Regions from separate parts of the Bacillus paramycoides genome, predicted to be linked through region 3. Evidence: predicted binding sites of a transcription regulator. Region 3 holds the regulator's gene; each other region holds the start of a gene.
What was found. Region 3 encodes Rex, which represses fermentation and respiration genes when NADH is low (regulators of the CRP and FNR family bind a similar motif). Its sites were predicted from a motif close to TTGTGAAATATTTCACAA; they were not measured.

Region 1 (7,400 bases), 240 kb from region 3:
TCCCTAATACCCCATGAGCACCTGCTACAATTAGTAAAATCTTTTTATTCTTACATAACTGATATTTATTATATATAATGTCTGGATTGATCTTTAACTCAAAACTATTACGAATCGGAATTCCAGTTTCAACAATTTGCTCCGCAGGCACACCAATATCAACCATAACTTTTTTCACGTGATCAGTTGCTACAAAATAACGATCTACTTCCCGATGAATCCATATTTTGTGCACACAAAAATCTGTTAATACATTATACACAGGAATTGAAATACCTGTTTGCTTTTTCAATTCTGGTACAGCTATAATCGGAAAGGTATTAATAACAATATCCGGTTTCTCTGCTTGTAAAAGTAATTTCAAACGTTTTCTTCCAAAATTCGCATACCAAGATGCTATTTTTTTATCATAAATTTTCTCTACACCATAATAAAACAAGCGGTATAATTCTTTTCCTATTGTATAACTTTTTAAATATAAATATTTTGTAATATCAGTTATAACTGGATGTGATTCTCCGAACAAATCGCATACAATTACATCTTTAATTCCTTTTTGGCGAAATGTTTGTTCTAATGTTTTCGCTACTTGCACATGACCGTTACCGTAATGTGCAGTTAATATTAAAACCTTGGGGTTTTTTATCAAACAAATCCACTCCTAGCTTATTGTTTCTCCATATTGCATATACGACAATAGGAAAAACATTTTCCTTAAAAATTACATAAACAGACTCTAATATTTCTCTTTCAGCTATGTACCTGTCGTGGATATGCAAAGCATATAAGATTGACCCCTTAATCCTATCTGTGCTCATATCTTTACATTATACTTTCCTATAAGAGCTTTCGCAATAACTTACAAATGTTCTCTATTTCATGATACTCACTCTTTTACTTCTTAATTCTTTTTACTATTTTGATTTCCCTTTACAATTATGTAAATTTCTCCACTTATTCCTTACAAAAATATGGATATTCTATTTTCAGTATACTCTTTTCTTTATATATACTCTAGATTTTATTGTACAGAAAGCAAAAAGCCTAATCCAATATTTGGATTAGACTGCTTGTAAAATATGTCTTGCTTCTTCTACATTTTTTTCAGTAGGTGGTTCTACATTCGCTAGTGGATACTTATGCCCAAGCGCTTCCCATTTATATACACCAAGCTTATGGTATGGTAACACTTCAACTTTCTGAACATTAGACAGGCTTTGAATAAAACTAGATAGTTTTTTTAGATCCTCTTCATTATCAGTAATACCAGGAACTAATACGTGTCGTACCCAAATCGGTTTATTTTTATCCGATAAATAACGAGCAAATTGTAAAATATGTTCATTTGGTTTTCCTGTTAACTTACGATGTTTCTTTGAATCAATATGTTTCAAATCTAATAAAACTAAATCTGTGTATTCCATTAAAATATCTAGTTTATTTTGGAATTCCGGTTCTTCAGAATAACAACCACCTGAAGAATCAATTGTTGTATGAATTCCAACTTCCTTACATTTCTTAAATAATTCAATTAAGAAATCTAGCTGTAATAATGGTTCCCCACCACTAACTGTTATACCGCCTCCGGAAGCTTCAATAAAAGGAAGGTAACATGTCACATCCTGCATTACTTCTTCGACTGTTATTTCTTTTCCTTTACCGATCTCCCACGTATCAGCATTATGACAATATTGACAACGTAATAAACACCCTTGTGTAAATATGACATAACGAATTCCTGGGCCATCAACAGTACCACAAGACTCTACAGAATGAATTCTTCCTTTTACCATATTACTTCCTCCTTTATTGAAACAGCCTCCCTCTGCTATTTATAAAATGCAGAGGGACACTTTTTTCACTTACATGCTTTCATGCATTGTACGGTTAATTACATCAATTTGTTGTTCACGAGTTAATTTAATAAAGTTTACAGCGTAACCAGATACGCGAATTGTTAATTGTGGATATTTTTCAGGATGTTCCATTGCATCCATTAATGTTTCACGGTTAAATACGTTAATATTTAAGTGATGTCCCTCTTTTACTGCATAACCATCAAGCATTGATACTAGGTTACGTACTTGTACTTCATCTTCTTTACCAAGTGCTTTTGGAATAATAGAGAATGTATTAGAAATACCATCTTGTGCATCTTCATATGGTAATTTAGCTACAGATAATAATGAAGCTAATGCACCTTTTGTATCACGTCCATGCATTGGGTTCGCACCTGGTGCAAATGGTTCTCCAGTACGGCGTCCATCTGGAGTGTTACCAGTTTTCTTACCGTATACAACGTTAGATGTGATTGTTAAGATTGACATTGTATGAACAGAATTTCTATATGTTTTATGTTTACGAAGTTTATTCATAAATGTTTTCACAAGATTTACAGCGATTTCATCTACACGATCATCATTGTTACCGTATTTAGGGAAATCTCCTTCGATTTCAAAGTCAACTGCGATTCCGTTTTCATCGCGAATTGGTTTTACTTTTGCGTGTTTAATTGCACTTAAAGAGTCTGCTACTACAGATAGACCCGCGATACCTGTTGCCATTGTACGAAGAACATTTGTATCATGAAGTGCCATTTCAATACGTTCGTAGCTATATTTATCATGCATGTAATGAATAACATTTAATGTGTTTAAATACAGGCCTGCTAACCATTCCATTGTCATATCAAACTTATGCATAACTTCTTCATAATCTAATACTTCAGAAGTAATCGGTGCGTACTCAGGACCAACTTGTGCTTTAGATTTTTCATCTTTACCACCGTTAATCGCATATAGTAATGCTTTTGCTAAGTTTGCACGTGCGCCGAAGAATTGCATTTGTTTACCAATTCTCATTGCAGATACACAGCAAGCAATTCCGTAGTCATCGCCGTAGTCAGCACGCATAATGTCATCATTTTCATATTGAATTGCTGATGTTTTAATAGACATTTTCGCACAGTAGTTTTTAAAGTTTTGTGGTAATTGTTTAGACCAAAGAACTGTTAAGTTTGGTTCTGGAGCTGGTCCTAAATTATCTAATGTATGCAAGAAACGGAATGAGTTCTTTGTTACTAATGGACGACCATCTAATGCCATACCACCGATAGACTCAGTTACCCAAGTTGGGTCACCAGAGAATAATTCATTATAATCAGGTGTTCTTGCAAATTTCACAAGACGTAATTTCATAATGAAGTGATCCACAATTTCTTGTACTTCTTCTTCTGTTAAAGTACCATTTGCTAAATCTCTTTCAATATAAATATCTAAGAATGTAGAAGTACGTCCAAGACTCATTGCAGCTCCGTTTTGCTCTTTAATTGCTGCAAGATATGCGAAGTATAACCATTGGAATGCTTCTTGCGTGTTTGTTGCTGGCTTAGAAATATCAAAACCATGGGAAGCAGCCATTTGTTTTAACTCTTGAAGTGCACGCATTTGCTCAGATAACTCTTCGCGTAAACGCATTGTCTCTTCGCTCATTACACCGCCAGTTAAATTTAAATCAGCTTTTTTCGCTTCAATTAAATGATCTACCCCATATAATGCTACACGACGGTAGTCACCGATAATACGTCCACGTCCGTATGCATCTGGAAGGCCAGTAATAACACCTGATTTACGAGCAGCTCTCATTTCTGGTGTATAAGCATCGAACACACCTTGGTTATGAGTTTTTCTCCAATCTCTAAAAATACGACTAAGTTCTTTATCCATTTCGTATCCATAAGATTCACAAGCTTGTTCCGCCATACGAATACCACCATATGGTTGTAAAGAACGTTTAAATGGTTTATCAGTTTGGAAACCGACTACTTTTTCAATATCTTTATTTAAATATCCTGGTTCATGTGATGTAATAGAAGAAACGATTTTTGTATCCATATCAAGAACGCCACCGTTTTCACGTTCTTTCGTTGTTAAATCCATTACTTGATCCCAAAGTTGTTTCGTTGCTTCAGTTGCTCCCGCTAAGAAAGATTCATCTCCTTCGTAAACGTTTACATTATTTAAAATGAAATCGCGAACATCAATCTCTGCTTTCCATTTTTCACCTTTAAAGTTTTCCCATGCGTTTTTAACATTTTCTAATACTTGAGTCATCCTAATCTCCTCCATTTTTGATTAGTACAGGACTAAGATTTTTTATATAACAGCTTACACACTTAGAATACTACTTTTTTGCGAAAGTGAACGAAACAGTTGTGACATGTTTGTGAAATATTGAGCAAACTACTATATGTATAGTGTTAACTTCACTTAAAAGTCTTTATAATTAACCCTTTCCTTGATTGTATTTTTTTGGTATCCTTATATACGAGTCCTATTTTGTAATATAAAAACAATACCCATTGTAGAGCTGTAATACTCTTATCTCCTAATCTGTTATAGTTTTTATAACAGAACAAAAAAGTGTACATATGTTGTACACTTTTTTGTTACTACTCTAAAACATCTCTTTTTCTATTCCCATCATAGAATCCGCCACGATTACCTTCTAATACAATTAATTGCTCTAATCCTTCTATATGATCACCTATAATTCGCAAAACAGCTGGGGGATGACCTATTTTTGCAAAATGTTCACTGGGACGAATACGGTTCATCTGATCGACCTCTACACGACTTACACATGCAATTTCGAAGCCTAACAGAATCGCTTTCACTTGAGCTACACAAGGTGATAGTAAAGATCTATAACCGATTTCTTTCAAGCATTTACGGCTAAACGCATTCGGTACAGCAATAAGAGAACCTACCCCTAGATCTTTTCTATCACAAGCTAAATTTAACGCATATTTAAACGCAGTTACAAGATGAAGCGGTACTCTTAAATCTAAATAATGATTTAGATCATTTAATGCGACATCCATTCCATCTGCAATAGCTTTTGCGAAAGGATATAGTTCCCTAGACGGGATAACAAAGTCACCGTCTATAAACAACACAATTTCCCCTTTTGCAAAGTAAGTTCCAAGTGAACGTCCTACATCGTTTCCAAGTGCTTCTTTATATACAATTGTTGTTGCTCCCTTTTCTTTTGCAATCGTTGCGGTTTGATCAGACGAGCCATTTACTACAACGATAATTTCAAAAGGTTCAATTTTTCGAAGGTCATCTATAACATTTCCAATTGTTTTCTCTTCATCTTGTACAGGAATAATGACTGATAATTGCTTTCCTTTATACAATTTAGATGTAATGCCCCATCCTTGATAAAAATCTTCGAAATCTAAAGTATGATAGACACTATCTCTTTTCCTATTTCCATCATAATATCCTCCGCGCTCATCGCTACCTACTATTCGCTCCGCTACAGCTTCTATATGATCACCTATCATCCGTTTTTCAGATTGCGAGAGACCCATCCCATATGCAGCATGCTCGGTCGGCCGAAATTTATTTGGCGTAATAACGTCAATTGCACAATGCCGACTAATTCTCCATTCACTTTGAACTAGGCGTAAATGAGCGACAATAGGATTAACAAAGCTTTCATATCCAATACTTTGAACGACTTCTTTCGTCAATGCATGAGGTGCATCTAATAAGGAATCAATTTTTAATTCTTCACGCTCTAACATTGCATTTAATATTTGGCGCCATACTGTAATAGAATTGGGTTTTTGCCTTTTTAAAAATAGTGCATCCAAGTTATTTAAAACGATGTCGGCCTGACCATGTAAAATCGGATTCAGGAATAATTGTAATTTTGAAGTTTGAATAGCAAAATCGCCATCTATAAATAGTAATACATCACCTATAGCTTGTTTTGCACCAGCTGCACGTCCAACATCATTTCCAAGCTGCTCTGTATATTGCAGTACTTTACATCCTAACTGCTCAGCAACTGTTTCTGTACCATCAGTACAACCATTTGCTACTACAATAATCTCTAATGGATTTAATCCTTTTGCCGATTGGATAACATCTGAAATCGTTTCAGCTTCATTACATACAGGTATAATGACCGATAGTGACTTAGCCATTATTTTCTTCACGGAACCACTTAATAGTTTCTTTCAATCCTTCTTCCCACGTTACTTCTGCTTGAAACTGAACAAGTTCTCTTAATTTCGCAACATCCGGTCTTCTATTTGGAATTTCTTCAAAGCCATGTGGGTATACCTCTTCGAAAGGAACTTGGACAATTTCCGAAGAAGATTTCGTTAGTTTTTTAATTACTTCTGCTACTTCTTTTATACTCTTTTCATTCTCAGAACCTATGTTAATAATTTCACCATTTACCTTTTCATCCATCGCTCGAATCGTTGCCTCTACCGCATCACTTACATACGTAAAACAACGTGTCTGCTCTCCATCTCCATATACGAGAATGTCTTCTCCTTGCAAAGCCGCACTAATAAATCGCGGGATTACCCCTGCATACGGACCATCTTTCGCTCTTGGACCATAAATATTAAAATAACGAACAATCGTTACCGGTAAACCTTCTAATGCGTATCCTAAACATAATGTTTCTTCTAATGTTTTACACACTGCATAACTCCAGCGTATTTTAGAAGTTGCCCCGTATAATCGATCTCCCTCTTCAGAGAAGGGTGGCTTTGCCTTACCATATACTTCTGAAGTAGAAGCAAAGACCACTTTCTTCTTTTCTTTTAGCGCTGCTTGTAAAATGTTTCTCGTTCCATCAAAATTTGTTTCAATAAGCTCTATACTCTTTTCCATTGTCGTTTTCACGCCTAAAATTGCTGCTAAATGAAACACTACATCATGTTGGTTTACTAATTCATAAATAGAATTTTTATCTAAAACACTTATTGGAATAACTCGAATTTCTTTCATTAACTCATCATGATATTTACTTTTCCCTTTATAGAAGTTATCAACGATCGTAACTCCATACCCTCTTTTCACCAGCTCTTCAGCTAAATGTGAACCAATAAATCCTGCTCCACCTGTAATTAAACATTTCTTACTCATACACTCACCTTCTTTATAATTCCACGTGTATCTATTACTCGCTTCATTCCTTTAAAAAGCTTCCAATCGATATTAGAGTGATCAGTTAAAATTAAAATACAACCCGCTTGTTTAACGACTTGTTCATCCAAAGAAACAGATTGGTACACCTTATCTTCAAACTTTGCAGAAGAAATATATGGATCGTGATATTCGATTTCATATCCTTCTTTTAGTAACAATTCAATAATTGGTAAAGCCGGTGATTCTCTCAAATCATTTACATCTTTCTTATACGCAATTCCTACAATTAAAACTGATGCAGGTGATTGCACCATACCTTTTACTTTCCGGACTATTTTCTCTGGCATTTCTTCATTAATCACATGTGCAGCCTCAATTAATTGACTAATTTCCCCATTCCTTTTTATTCTCCATTGGAAATATAAAGGATCTACTGGAATA
Region 2 (7,400 bases), 1.7 Mb from region 3:
GTACCCCATTCAATGACTGCTACTGGCGTAACGTCTTTTTTTCCTGCTTGTAGTAAGTTTTCGCAAATTGTAGGTAAGTTTTTTATACCCATGTAGTAGGCAATTGTGTCGCTATTGTGGGATGAATTATATTTTCCATGATCGGTTAAAGGGCCTTTCGCATGCCCAGTTAGTAAAGTGACGCTATTACTGTAGTTACGGTGGGTGAGGGGGATACCTGCATAGCTACTAGCGGCGATGCTAGATGTAATACCTGGTACAATTTCATATGGAATGTTCGCTACTGCTAAAGTTTCTGCTTCTTCACCAACACGGCCAAAAATAGAGGGATCTCCACCCTTTAAGCGGACAACGATTTTTCCTTCTTTCGCAAATTGAAGGAGGTGGGCGTTAATCATTTCTTGTCGCATAATATGATTCTTTGGCATCTTTCCGCAATAAATAAGTTCACATGTTTCTTTTGTATAATGAAGAAAGAAAGGGTTTAATAAACGGTCATATAAAACGATATCTGCACGCTTTAAACAATCTATCGCTTTCTTTGTAATAAGCCCTTCATCACCTGGTCCTGCACCAACTAAATATACATATCCGTTCATAATTGCACCTCATCTATTTTTATTTAAAAGGAAGCCAGAGGAGGCTTCCTTTCGTAAATTACATGTATAAATAAATGTCACCATTAATAACTTCTACTTCGTATGTTTGAATACAGCCGTCATCAGGTTTTTGAACTTCACCTGTTATTAGTGAGATTTTCCAATCATGCAGCGGACAAAATACGAATTCTCCAGATACAATTCCTTCTGCTAACGGCCCGTTTTTATGAGGACAACGATTTTCTACAGCTCGAATCTCACCATTTGAAAGACGAAATAGGGCGATAGACATACCTTTCATTTGCACTTCTTTACCGATTTGAATCGGAAGATCTTCCGCACGCATAACTTTTATTTTTTCTTTCGTTTGTACCATATAGATCACAGCTCCTTATTTCACAGTTTCTACTTCATACATCGCTTTTAATGACTTCGTTTCTAGTGCTTGTCCCCACGCTTCCCTATATGTGCTACGAGCTGTTTGGAAGCGTTCATTTAACGTAGTAACCATACTTGCATCTTGTAGTATTTCTTTTATGTGATCGAATCCTAAACGTTCAGTCCAGTAGGCAGTACGTTCTCCGTAAATACCAGTTTCACGATAATATTGCATGTAAGCTGTAGCGATGCGAAGGACATCATCTTCAGTAGGGACGATCATGACAAAATCAGCTTCACGTACTTCTGTACCACCATTTCCGCCAATATAAAGTTGGTATCCATTTTCGACACAAACAACGCCAAAATCTTTCGTTAGTACTTCCGCACAGTTACGTGGACAGCCTGTTACACCCATCTTCATTTTATGTGGTGTATCTACCATTTCTAATGATTGTTCAAGTAGCATACCAAGTCCTAATGAATCTTTCGTACCGAAACGGCAGAAGCGAGAACCAACACAGGATTTGACATTACGAAGCGATTTTGAATACGCATATCCCGAAGTCATATGCAAGTCAGCCCATACGTTAGGTAAATCTTGTTTCTTAATACCATATAAGCCGATTCGGCTCGCGCCTGTAATTTTCACAAGAGGAACATCGTATTTTTTCGCAACTTCAGCAATTTTCATTAAATCATCTGCTGTTGTAACACCTCCGTACATACGTGGAATAACAGAGAATGTACCATCGTGCTGGATGTTACCATTCATTCTTTCGTTAACGAAGCGAGACGCTTTATCATCTTCATATTCTTCTGGAATCGCCATACGTAAATAGTAGTTCAAAGCAGGGCGGCATTTCGAACAGCCGTCTTCCTGTACAAAACCAAGCACATTTCGTACTTCTTTTGGAGATTTTAAACCTTTCTCGTGAATGGCTGCTACGACTTCATCACGTGATAAAGTTGTACATCCACACATGCCAGTAGACTGCGCAGAAGCATCAAAAGCATCTCCGAGTGTATGAGATAAAACTTGTTCCACAAGCGGACGACATTTACCACAAGATCCTGCGGCTTTCGTGCATCCTTTTACTTCTTCAAAAGTAGTTAACTCTTGCTCTAAAATGGCATGAACGATTGTACCTTTCGTAACACCATTACATCCACAAATCGTGTCATCCGCACTCATTGTAGCAACGTCAAGTTCACTTTCTTCACCAGCTTTGTGAAGAAGGGAAGCGGCTGTATATTCTTGTATATCTTCTTCTTTCTTTAACATGCTAAAGAGACGTGTACCATCAGCTGCGTCACCATATAAAACGATACCGACAACTTTATTGTCGCAAATTAATACTTTCTTATAGGAACGTTTACATTCATCAAAGATTGATATTGCTTTCGTCTGATCATCTTCATAAATTTGGCCGGCAGAGAATAAATCACAGCCAGCAACTTTTAATTGCGTACCAACGATACTGCCTGTATATCCATTCGTTTGTAAATTTGTTATATGTTTCGCTAATATTGTGCCTTGTTCATAAAGAGGGGCAACAAGTCCATATACGATACCATCATGTTCTGCACATTCGCCAACTGCATAAATGGATTCATCATTTGTTAGCATATAGTCATTGACTACAATACCTCGGTTGACAATTAGACCAGCATCTCTTGCTATTTTCGTATTTGGTCGTATTCCGACAGCCATTACGATTAAATCACAATCTACAACTTCACCATCTTCAAATTGAATGCCCTCAACATGATCTGTACCAAGAATTTTTACAGTTTTCTTTTCCATTAAAAACTTCATGCCCTGTGCTTCTAAATCTTCACGCAGAAGAGAAGCTGCTTTCGTATCTAGTTGTTGCTCCATTAAGCTAGGCATTAAATGAACAACATGTACGTCCATTCCTAAATCAATTAGACCTCTTGCGGCTTCTAAACCAAGTAATCCACCACCAATGACTACGGCCTTTTTCTTTTTTTTAGCAGTATCAATCATAAATTGTGTATCTTCAATAGTTCGAAAACCTGTTACACCAGGAAGTGTGGAACCTTCAACAGGTAAAATAAAAGCACTAGAACCTGTTGCGATAATGAGTTTGTCATATGTAACAGTACGATTCTTTTCAGTGATAATAATTTTTTCTTCTCTGTTAATACTTTGAACTCTTTCATTTGTATACAAAGTTATTTCGTTTTCTTCATACCAATTGTATTCATTCATAATGATATCTTGCATATTTGTTTTGCCTTGTAAAACATGAGAGAGCATAATGCGGTTGTAGTTTGGATGCGGTTCATCTCCAAAAATAGTAATCTCATATGAATCACTATCATGTTTTAAGATTTCTTCCATACATCGAATGCCAGCCATACCATTTCCGATCATAACTAAACGTTTTTTCATTTTCGTTTCCCCTTTTTATGTGAAATATTGAACAAAGGATTATATTTCTATTATAGAAAATCAAAAAAGGAGGAGATGTGATATTTATCACACTTATATAATGATTCACAAATTGTTAAAATTCGGATTTGTGTGAGGGGGGCGTGGATATTTTTCGCAAAATGAAAAAGCAGGACATAAGTATTTACACTCATGTCCTGCACTTGATTTATGCTCTCGTAATGGCACGTGGAAATAAAATATTATTTTCTAAATGAATATGCTCAAATAAATCAGACTCTAGCGCTTCAAGGCGTTGATACACAAGTCGATAAGTGCCGCAAGCTCCTTCTGGAGGAGTAAAGTCATTTGTCACTTTACGAAGCTCTTTTATAATATTTCCGGCATGATTGTGTTCATTTTCTAGTTCATCTACTACTTTACGTAACTTTGCATAGTATTCATCAGTTGGATTTTGTTCAAATTCTAAAATTAATGGAAAATCTTCCGTTTCTTCTTTAATTAAATGCTGTTCTAATTCCATTTTAAGTTCATGAAATAGCTTATGAATTTGAGCTAAATGAGGCTGATTTACTCCATGCACACGTAATACTTTCGTCACATATGGACTTAACTGTGGTAACTCTTCATTTAAATAACGATGATGCTTATGAATTACATAATCAATCAATTCACGATAAGAAGCACTTTTCCAATCAATTTCAGATTCATTTAATCGTTTCGTATTATGATAAAGCGTATTTAACTCTGTAATTACTTCAGAAGCTGATAAATTTCTTTCATGAATTGCATCAATAAGTGGCTTATTACCACCACAACAAAAATCTATTCTATATGATTTAAAAAGATCACTAGCCTTCGGAAATTGTGTAACAATCTCACCAACAATTGAAGTTTCAGTAAATGTATGTTCCATATGAATTCCTCCATAACGTTTAAATGTAATATCTAAATTAAGAATAGCGATAAATGAAAAACAATGTGGTGATTGAAATCACTTATAATGTGTCAGTTTTGAGGATAATAGGAGTGGTATTTAACAGAGTACATTAATATTTTTAATAGACTGATGAACATTTATTTGCATATAGGAGAAAATGGATATATTTCCTATTACATTTTTTAATAAAATCCATAAAGTATAATATAACGATTGAAAGGAGGAGATTTGAATGGAATTCCAATTGTTGGTGACTTGTATATTACAAGAAGGTAATGCTTTCTTTTTAGTAACGAAAGTAGACGATGTTATTACGTTAAAAGTACCGATTACTGCGGGAGTAGCAGGTTTATTCTTAGCTTTAGGTGTACCAAGATGTTCTTAATTTAAATCTCTAGAGTAGAAAGAGGAGGACAAGCCTCTTTCTACTAATACATAATTATTTTATGTAAACTGAAGTATTCTTTTTTTAATAGCACGTTTAAAATGGACATGCATATACTATAATGTTTCATTGGATGTTTGTGATGAAAGGTAGTTTTAAATAGTACATTCAGTGATATTTTTTTAGCTATGAAAATAAAAGAGGTGCTATTATATATGAAAAGAAGAACATTTGATATTCCAGTCACATTACGAAGAGAGTGGTTTTTAATAGAATTAGCCCATTTAACGAAAAAATATGGAATTGAAATTGCAACTAGCAAAATGGAAGCTGCACCGTTTTTAAGAGATCAAGTTACGGAATCAAAAATAGGGTCAGGGCTCCAATACGATAAATATGATGATGAGTATATAATTGAGAATTAAAGGGTAAGAGCAAAACAAATTTTTTTATAACAAAATATAAAATAAAGCAGATTCTAAATATGGAATCTGCTTTATTATGAAATACTTCTAGTCAACTATCCTCTTTCTAGTGTTTTTCCTACATATTTTTCTTGTGTTATTCCGAAAGATTCACGAAGAATGCGAGCGTAATCTTTTGATTCAATTGGTCGTTTATTTTTGATGCCTTTAAAGGTTTCTGTATAATTTTTATTTGTTAATGATACGTGCCCATAATCAGTTAATTTACAAGTAATAGCCCCTTTATTAAAAGGAGATTCTTTATGTTCTACAATCACTTTTTGAATGTTATTCACCTTTTTCTCATCTATTGAATCTAAAGTAAAGGAATAGCCTATTTTCCATTCGTGTGAAGGTTCAGATTGCAAGAAATTTGTAGATTCCCCGTTAGCTCCTTTTCTCATTTCTAAAATGTGTGTACCTTTTCGGGTAGTTCGTTTGCGAATTCGATATTCTCCCGTTTGAGAAGAGATGACTTCTCCGGTAAAAGGGACTGGATGTAAAGGTAGATGAGATGCAAAACCTGCGTCTATAACATAATCTTTATAATTATGATTTAATATGATAATGACATGACCATCATCGGGTTTCCATTTATTATCGTAAAGATCATAAACAGTACCGGCTACTTTATATACTTGAAACCCACAATCCATTAAAAAGTAATACAATAAGGAGTTTAATTCATAACAAAGACCGCCTCGTTTTTGAATTAGTAACTTTTCTACTAAGTTATTTTTTGAGATGTTTTTAATAGTACCAGCCATAATATCGAGATTTTCATAGGGGAGAATCAAGCCCATTTTCAAGAGAATTTCATCTAAATCATTAAATGTTATTTCTTTTGCAGGAATTTTTAGTCGTTTAAAAAACTCCTTTTGTAAATTGGTCATCATAAAGCATTCTCCTTTCTTTTTACAGAATTTTCTTCTGCTCACCGATAGGTTAGTACTTCTAAAAGTTTAATTCAAGTCTGCGAAAATTATCATAATATATGTTTCTGGAAACCTTACTATCTATTTAGAAATTTCAGTTTAATCTTTAATCGTAGGAAAGTCTTACAGCATAAGCTTTTATTCGTTTGTTTTGTATTAAATTAAATAAAAGTACATATCTTCATTAATCTTTTTTATAACTAGGTGGTAATAAAGTGTTTTTTTACTAAAGTTTTTTCAAGATTTGTATACTTTATATAAACAATAATGATTTAGAGATATTTGGATTTAGTACGGTTAACAATTATTGAGAAACTTTTTTATAGTGTTCTCTCAAAAGGAAGAGATAGAAACAAAGAGAATAACGTGTGTTAAGGAAGAAGGGGTACTAGTAATCTCGTGGGAATAGGGACAAGATTTTGTTTAAGTAAAAAGATTATCTAGTATTAAGAGAGAAGATAAAAAAGTATTACAAAGAGCACCTTCTTTCAAAAAAAGTGGGGGGAGTAATATGCGATTGATGAGAAGATGTGTTGCCTTACTAATTGTATTTTTTATCATGGTTCCAATGATTAGCACAAATGTGCGAGCAGAAGTTGTAAAAGAGCTTAAAACAGGCTTTCCAGATCAAGAAGTCTTTACACCTGGAGAATGGTTTTTAGGTCAAAAACCTGCTAATTATGATGAGAATAAACCTCCAATTCTCTTTGTGCAAGGAAGGAATGGGAATGCTGATAGTTGGTATGGTAAGACAGTGTATCACGATATGAATGATATGTATGACTATGCTTTGAAAGCAGGCTATCAAACAGTATTTATACAATTATATGATGCTGCTGGAAAAGGATCAGCTAGTCAGTGGGACAACGGAAAATTGTTAGCACAAAAATTAGAAGAAATATATAATCATTTCGGTAAAAAAGTTAATATTGTAGCACATAGTAAAGGCGGTATCGATACACAGGCTGCATTAGTAGGATATGGTGCAAATCGATTTGTCGGAAATGTTATTACGCTTGCGACACCACATCATGGATCAAACTTAGCTGATTTATCATATAGTTGGTGGGCGGGATGGCTTGCTTCTATATTAGGTCAAAAAGATGATGGTACGTACTCATTACAAATGGGGGAAATGGCAAAATTTCGTTCAACGATTGATAATAATCCAGCAGCCAAATTAAACCGTTACTATACCGCTACTGGGACTAGCTGGGGACCAGTATTTTCTGCGTTATCTATGGGCGGGTTATATTTGTCATCGTACGGTTCGAATGATG
Region 3 (7,400 bases):
TAGAGGTCATAAGCTAGGAGATGCTTTATTGAAAGAAGTTATTTCCGAAGCGAAAACTCTAGGAGTAAAAACGATGACACTTGAAGTACGTGTATCAAATGAAGTAGCAAAACAGTTATACAGAAAATACGGATTTCAAAATGGTGGAATTCGTAAACGATACTATGCAGACAATCAGGAAGATGGTCTCGTAATGTGGGTGAATATATAATGGGAAAAAATACGATTATACTTGGTATTGAAACAAGTTGTGATGAAACAGCAGTAGCAGTTGTTAAAAATGGAACGGAAGTTATTGCGAACGTCGTTGCATCACAAATTGAAAGTCATAAACGTTTTGGCGGTGTTGTACCAGAGATTGCATCTCGTCATCATGTAGAAGAAATTACAGTTGTGTTAGAAGAGGCCTTAAAAGAAGCAAATATCACATTTGATGATATTGATGCAATTGCTGTAACAGAAGGGCCTGGTTTAGTGGGAGCGCTTCTAATAGGAGTAAACGCAGCGAAAGCTGTGGCGTTTGCACATGATATCCCTCTAGTTGGTGTTCATCATATCGCTGGCCATATTTATGCGAACCGTTTAGTAAAAGAAGTTCAGTTCCCACTGTTATCACTTGTTGTATCTGGTGGACATACAGAGCTTGTCTATATGAAAGAACATGGTTCATTTGAAGTAATTGGGGAAACGAGAGATGATGCAGCAGGAGAGGCATATGATAAAGTAGCTCGTACGTTATCTATGCCATATCCAGGTGGTCCTCACATTGATCGTCTTGCACATGAAGGAGAACCGACAATCGATTTACCTCGTGCATGGCTAGAACCGGACTCGTATGATTTCAGTTTCAGTGGATTGAAATCAGCAGTTATCAACACTGTGCATAACGCAAAACAACGCGGAATAGAAATTGCACCGGAAGATTTAGCAGCAAGTTTCCAAGAGAGTGTAATTGACGTACTAGTAACGAAAGCGTCTCGTGCAGCGGATGCTTATAACGTAAAGCAAGTGCTTCTTGCTGGTGGAGTGGCTGCGAATAAAGGACTTCGTGCGCGTTTAGAAACAGAATTTGCCCAAAAAGACAATGTAGAGCTAATTATTCCTCCTTTATCTTTATGCACAGATAATGCAGCAATGATCGCAGCGGCAGGTACAATTGCATATGAACAAGGAAAACGAGCTACATTAGCTTTAAATGCAAATCCAGGATTAGATATTGAAGCATAGTTATACACAAAATTAACCACAGCTTGTGGATAAAACCCATATTATCTGTTGATAATATGGGTTTTATTGTGTATATAAAATGTGCATAACTTTTTTATTAATTGTGGGTAATGTGGAAAAAGTTATTTGGGTGTTTATTTTATAAAGGTGGATATGTGTATAAACTTGTGGATAAATCGGATGAAGTCTGACCTTTGAATGTATTCTTTTTCGGGAAATAAAAAACAAGAAGATATCTTTAAAAAACATTTTGAAATATGCTTTTATTATAGGGGACGCTAATATTGTCAAACCTTGTCGGTAAATCGATATGTTGTTTCGAATCTTTTATGCAATAGACGTTGAACTGGACTAGAGGATAAAAAGGATGCCCCATCGTCAATAATACCGATTAATGAGACACCCTTCTTATTACTACTCTTATAAATGCAACTCTTCCCATTCTGCCATACAAGCGTCAAGTTGCTCTTGTAATGTTTGTTTTTTCGTTGTAATTTCACTAGCCTTTTCGTAATCTGCATATATTTCTGGTAAGCAAAGTTGATCTTCTAACGTAGCAATTTCTTCTTCAAATTGTACAATGTTTTGTTCTAGTTCCTCAATTTTTCGAGTACGTTGACGCTCCAACTTTTTGCGCTCTTTTTCTTCGAGATAATTTAATTTTTCTTGTGCAACTGTCTTTTGAACGGGTGCTTCATCTTCTTGCTCTAATTCCGCACGTTCAATCATCTCATTTTTCTTTTCGACGTAGTAATCGTAATCCCCTAAATATTCTTGTGCACCTTCTGTTGATAGCTCAACAACAGTTGTCGTTACACGATTAATAAAGTAACGGTCATGTGAGACAAACAGAAGGGTACCTGGATAATCAATTAAAGCATTCTCCAAGATTTCTTTACTATTTAAATCAAGATGGTTCGTAGGCTCATCGAGAATTAATAAATTTGATTTTTGCATCATAAGTTTTGCAAGAGCTAACCGAGCCTTTTGTCCACCACTAAGAGAAGACACTGGTTTTAGTACATCGTCTCCTGTGAATAAGAAGTTGCCTAGTATTGTGCGAATTTCTTTTTCAGGCTGTAATGGATATTCATCCCATAATTCATTTAAAACTCGTTTAGAAGATGTTAAGTTAGCTTGTTCTTGATCATAATACCCAACAGATACATTGGATCCGAAAGAAACATCACCATGTAGTAGTGGTAACTTATTCACAATGGATTTTAATAATGTGGATTTTCCAATTCCGTTTGGGCCAACTAAAGCAACACTATCCCCGCGAGTTAAGCGCATTGTTACATGTTCAATAATCGGATCCTCATCATAGCCGATAGTTGCATCCTTTACTTGTAAAACATCATTTCCACTTTGTTTTTCGATATCGAAGTGGAAGGAAGCTGACTTAGAATCACCTAATGGTCTTGTTAATAGTTCCATACGGTCTAATTGTTTACGACGGCTTTGAGCGCGTTTTGTCGTAGATGCACGAGCTATATTTTTTTGAACGAAGTCCTCAAGCTTAGCGATTTCATCTTGTTGTTTTTCATAACGCTTCATTTCTTGCTCGTATAGTGCTGATTTCAAATCTAAATATTTACTGTAGTTACCAACAAATCGTCTGCTTTCTTTATTCGAAATTTCATATACTTGTGTAACGAGTTTGTCTAAGAAATAACGGTCATGGGAAACGATTAGTATTGCGCCAGGATAGCCTTGTAAATATTGTTCAAGCCATGTTAATGTTTCGATGTCTAAATGGTTTGTAGGCTCGTCCAAAATAAGTAAGTCTGGTTTCGTTAATAATAACTTACCGAGAGCTAATCGTGTCTTTTGTCCACCGCTTAATGTAGAAATCGTCGTCTGGTGCGTTTCAACTGGGAAGCCAAGACCACTTAAAATCGAGCGGATATCTGCTTCGTACTGATAGCCACCTTGATCTTTATAATCTAATTGTAATTGGTCATAATCAGCTAATAATCTTTCATATGTAGCCTCATTTGAAAAGTTTACTTCTTGTCCCATCTCTTGCTCTAGCCTTCGAAGTTTTGTCTCCATTTGCTGCAAGTGTGTAAAGACGGTTAACATTTCATCCCAAATTGTTAAAGACGTTTCTAAACCGGTATTTTGAGCTAAGTATCCGATTGAGACATCTTTCGGTTTTATAATTTCGCCACCATCATGGGATAGCTCACCAGCTATTATTTTTAATAACGTAGATTTTCCAGCTCCATTTCGTCCGACTAATGCGATACGATCTTTCGTTTGAACTTCCAATTTTATGTTTGCAAGAATCGTTTCTGCACCGTATAATTTCGAAAGCGCGTTTACTTGTAATAAAATCAATGTTTTCACCTCAAATAATTTCTTAACTTTGCCATGTTTATATTTCTCAATCATACTAAAAATAGTGTATAGTTTAAAATACAGAGAGAATACTTCTTCTTTCTATTATACAAGGAATTTAATAAGTGCTAAACTTCTGTATTTGATTAAAGCATATGAATAAAGATAGGAAGAGAGGAGAGGTTATATGGAGCAGCAGAAAATTCCACAAGCCACTGCTAAGAGATTGCCTCTATACTATCGATTTATCCAAAACTTATCTCTATCTGGTAAGCAACGTGTTTCATCAGCCGAATTAAGTGAAGCGGTAAAGGTTGATTCCGCAACTATTCGAAGAGATTTCTCATACTTTGGGGCGTTAGGGAAAAAAGGATATGGATATAACGTAAATTATTTATTATCATTTTTCCGTGAAACACTCGACCAAGATGATATAACACGTGTAGCGCTTATTGGAGTAGGTAATTTAGGGACCGCTTTCTTACATTATAATTTCACGAAAAACAATAATACAAAAATTGAAATGGCGTTTGACGTTAGTGAAGAGAAAGTAGGAACAGAAATCGGGGGCATTCCTGTATATCACTTAGATGAATTAGAAGAAAGATTATCAAATGATATACAAGTGGCAATATTAACAGTACCGGCTACAGTAGCACAATCTGTAGCAGATAGATTAGCTGAAACGAGTGTGCATGGTATTTTAAACTTCACACCAGCACGTTTAAATGTATCAGACAATATAAGAATTCATCATATTGATTTAGCAGTAGAGTTACAAACACTTGTTTACTTTTTAAAGAATTATCCACAATAAAACGCAGAGGAAGCGACCTCTGCGTTTTATTATTGTTTTTTCTTTGTGAATTTAACTAAGATAAGGCGAAGTGCCAAATTAAAATCAATTGTTGCCATAACTGCAAATAGTATTGTCCACATATTCCAGATTGTATCTGTTACGTTCGTAATGGCGAAGCGTGTAAAGATACATCCTAGAAGGAAGTACAATGCAGCCATGAACAATGGCGAGTTTCTCATACTAAAAATCCTCCGATAAAGCCTTGCATTTTTTCAGCTTCTTTAATCATTTCTTGAATGTGTTCATTACTCACTAAAACTTGAGCAACTGCAACTAATGTATTCATTGCAACATGGGCCGCAATTGGAACGATAATACGCTTCGTCTTTACATATAAAAAGGCAAATACGAGCCCCATTGCAGTGTATACCAATAAGTGAGTGAAATCAAAATGAATTGCTGCGAATACGAGAGAACTAATGATAGCAGCAATAAAGAAGTTAAACTTCTTATAAAGTGTACCAAATAAAATTTTTCTAAACACGATTTCTTCTAAAATAGGTCCGATTATAGATATAACAATTAGGAACCAAGGAGTAGTTCTTGCGATATCCATAAGCCTCGCTGTGTTTTCAGATCCAGGTTTAATACCTAATACATACATTTCAATCATACCAGCAATACTTTGTGAGAAAAATGCTAAGAAGAATCCGATAAAAATCCATCCAATTGTAGCTGGAACAGTAGACCGCGTTTTATCTAAATGTCTATCACGAATATCTGTTCTAAGTAACCAAAGCACGATACATAATGCAATAAAGAAGCTAATGATTGCCCAGTGGCCAGTTATGAGTTGGAATTTCTCCTCCCTAGTAAATCCTCTGTTATCATAAAGTCCAGTTTTCAGGAGAAGCGGTAATCCAGCTATGGATGATAACTGCATTAAAATGTATGTAACGATAACCCACCAATATTGTTTTTTCAAATGGTTTAACCATCCTTTCTACCTCTAGTGTATGAGATAAGGTAGGATAACATGTACATATGCTACCTACGATATAAACCTTACGTAAATTATGTTTTTTTCGTAAATCCTTACTTGAAATTATAATAGAAGACAGGAGAAAGTTGTGTGTGTAGCGAAAACAACTTAGGGTGTCCTTTCATATTGTAACATACGAGTAGTGGAAACAACGATTCATATAGTAAAGGTAGAAGAAGAGAGAATCTATATAGAAAAGTGTATAACTTAATTTGCGAAAAAATTATGATTTTTTTACTTGCAAAAGAAATTGAGATTATTTATTATTATAAGTGTGTTAGCACTCGGGTGACCTGAGTGCTAATAAATAAAATTTACATAACAAAATGAGGAGGTTATTGTTCATGCTAAAGCCATTAGGTGATCGCGTTGTAATTGAGCTTGTTCAAGCGGAAGAAAAAACAGCAAGTGGTATTGTATTACCAGACACAGCAAAAGAAAAACCACAAGAGGGTAAAGTTATTGCAGTAGGTACTGGTCGAGTGCTTGAAAATGGTGAGCGTGTTGCTTTAGAGGTAGCAGCAGGTGATCTTATCATCTTCTCAAAATATGCAGGTACTGAAGTGAAATACGAAGGTACAGACTACTTGATTTTACGTGAAAGTGACATTTTAGCAGTTATCGGTTAATTATATAAATCTTAAAAAATCCAAGGGGGTCAATTATTATGGCAAAAGATATTAAATTTAGTGAAGAAGCACGTCGTTCGATGCTTCGCGGTGTCGACACTCTTGCAAACGCAGTAAAAGTAACGCTTGGACCAAAAGGTCGTAACGTTGTTCTTGAGAAAAAATTCGGTTCACCACTTATTACAAATGACGGTGTAACAATCGCAAAAGAAATTGAATTAGAAGATGCATTCGAAAACATGGGTGCAAAATTAGTAGCAGAAGTTGCTAGCAAAACAAACGATGTAGCTGGTGACGGAACAACAACTGCAACTGTATTAGCACAAGCTATGATTCGTGAAGGTCTTAAAAACGTAACAGCTGGTGCGAACCCAATGGGTCTTCGTAAAGGTATCGAAAAAGCTGTTACTGCTGCAATCGAAGAATTAAAAACGATTTCTAAACCAATCGAAGGTAAATCTTCAATCGCACAAGTAGCTGCTATTTCTGCGGCTGACGAAGAAGTAGGTCAATTAATCGCTGAAGCAATGGAGCGCGTTGGTAACGACGGCGTTATTACTTTAGAAGAATCTAAAGGATTCACAACAGAATTAGACGTAGTAGAAGGTATGCAATTTGATCGTGGATATGCATCTCCTTACATGATTACTGATTCTGACAAAATGGAAGCAGTTCTTGATAACCCATACATCTTAATCACTGACAAAAAGATTTCTAACATTCAAGAAATCTTACCAGTATTAGAGCAAGTGGTACAACAAGGTAAACCGCTTCTTATCATTGCTGAAGATGTAGAAGGCGAAGCGTTAGCTACATTAGTAGTGAACAAACTTCGTGGTACATTCAATGTAGTAGCTGTTAAAGCTCCTGGATTTGGTGACCGTCGTAAAGCAATGCTAGAAGATATCGCAATCTTAACTGGTGGCGAAGTAATCACTGAAGAATTAGGTCGTGACTTAAAATCTGCTACAGTTGAATCTTTAGGACGCGCTGGTAAAGTTGTTGTAACGAAAGAAAACACAACTGTAGTTGAAGGTGTAGGAAGCACACAACAAATCGAAGCTCGCATCGGTCAAATCCGTGCGCAATTAGAAGAAACAACTTCTGAATTCGATCGTGAAAAATTACAAGAGCGTCTTGCAAAACTTGCAGGTGGCGTAGCAGTAATTAAAGTAGGTGCAGCAACTGAAACTGAGTTAAAAGAGCGCAAACTTCGCATTGAAGATGCACTTAACTCAACTCGTGCAGCAGTAGAAGAAGGTATCGTTGCAGGTGGTGGTACTTCACTTATGAACGTATACACAAAAGTAGCTTCTATCGTAGCTGAAGGCGACGAAGCAACAGGTATCAACATCGTACT

Region 1: the regulator Rex is predicted to act here: its motif matches at 4,223-4,240, upstream of pflB (formate C-acetyltransferase).
Region 2: the regulator Rex is predicted to act here: its motif matches at 3,414-3,431, upstream of nirB (NADPH-nitrite reductase large subunit).

What each region holds. Positions count from the first base shown of each region.
Region 1 covers NZ_CP152427.1:492,740-500,139, reverse strand. Annotated here, with positions in the region: gene AAG068_RS02595 (diglucosyl diacylglycerol synthase) at 1-649, opposite strand, end outside; gene pflA (pyruvate formate-lyase-activating protein) at 1,062-1,793, opposite strand; gene pflB (formate C-acetyltransferase) at 1,863-4,112, opposite strand; gene AAG068_RS02580 (glycosyltransferase family 2 protein) at 4,451-5,998, opposite strand; gene AAG068_RS02575 (NAD-dependent epimerase/dehydratase family protein) at 5,991-6,956, opposite strand; gene AAG068_RS02570 (nucleotide sugar dehydrogenase) at 6,953-7,400, opposite strand, start outside.
Region 2 covers NZ_CP152427.1:1,999,262-2,006,661, forward strand. Annotated here, with positions in the region: gene AAG068_RS10415 (uroporphyrin-III C-methyltransferase) at 1-599, opposite strand, end outside; gene nirD (nitrite reductase small subunit NirD) at 658-975, opposite strand; gene nirB (NADPH-nitrite reductase large subunit) at 991-3,396, opposite strand; gene ric (iron-sulfur cluster repair di-iron protein) at 3,605-4,312, opposite strand; gene exsG (exosporium protein ExsG) at 4,569-4,721, shown strand; gene AAG068_RS10440 (hypothetical protein) at 4,937-5,146, shown strand; gene AAG068_RS10445 (arylamine N-acetyltransferase family protein) at 5,242-6,081, opposite strand; gene AAG068_RS10450 (lipase family alpha/beta hydrolase) at 6,632-7,400, shown strand, end outside.
Region 3 covers NZ_CP152427.1:257,275-264,674, forward strand. Annotated here, with positions in the region: gene rimI (ribosomal protein S18-alanine N-acetyltransferase) at 1-211, shown strand, start outside; gene tsaD (tRNA (adenosine(37)-N6)-threonylcarbamoyltransferase complex transferase subunit TsaD) at 211-1,227, shown strand; gene AAG068_RS01505 (ABC-F family ATP-binding cassette domain-containing protein) at 1,648-3,570, opposite strand; gene AAG068_RS01510 (redox-sensing transcriptional repressor Rex) at 3,758-4,387, shown strand; gene AAG068_RS01515 (YdiK family protein) at 4,417-4,608, opposite strand; gene AAG068_RS01520 (CPBP family intramembrane glutamic endopeptidase) at 4,605-5,354, opposite strand; gene groES (co-chaperone GroES) at 5,756-6,040, shown strand; gene groL (chaperonin GroEL) at 6,079-7,400, shown strand, end outside.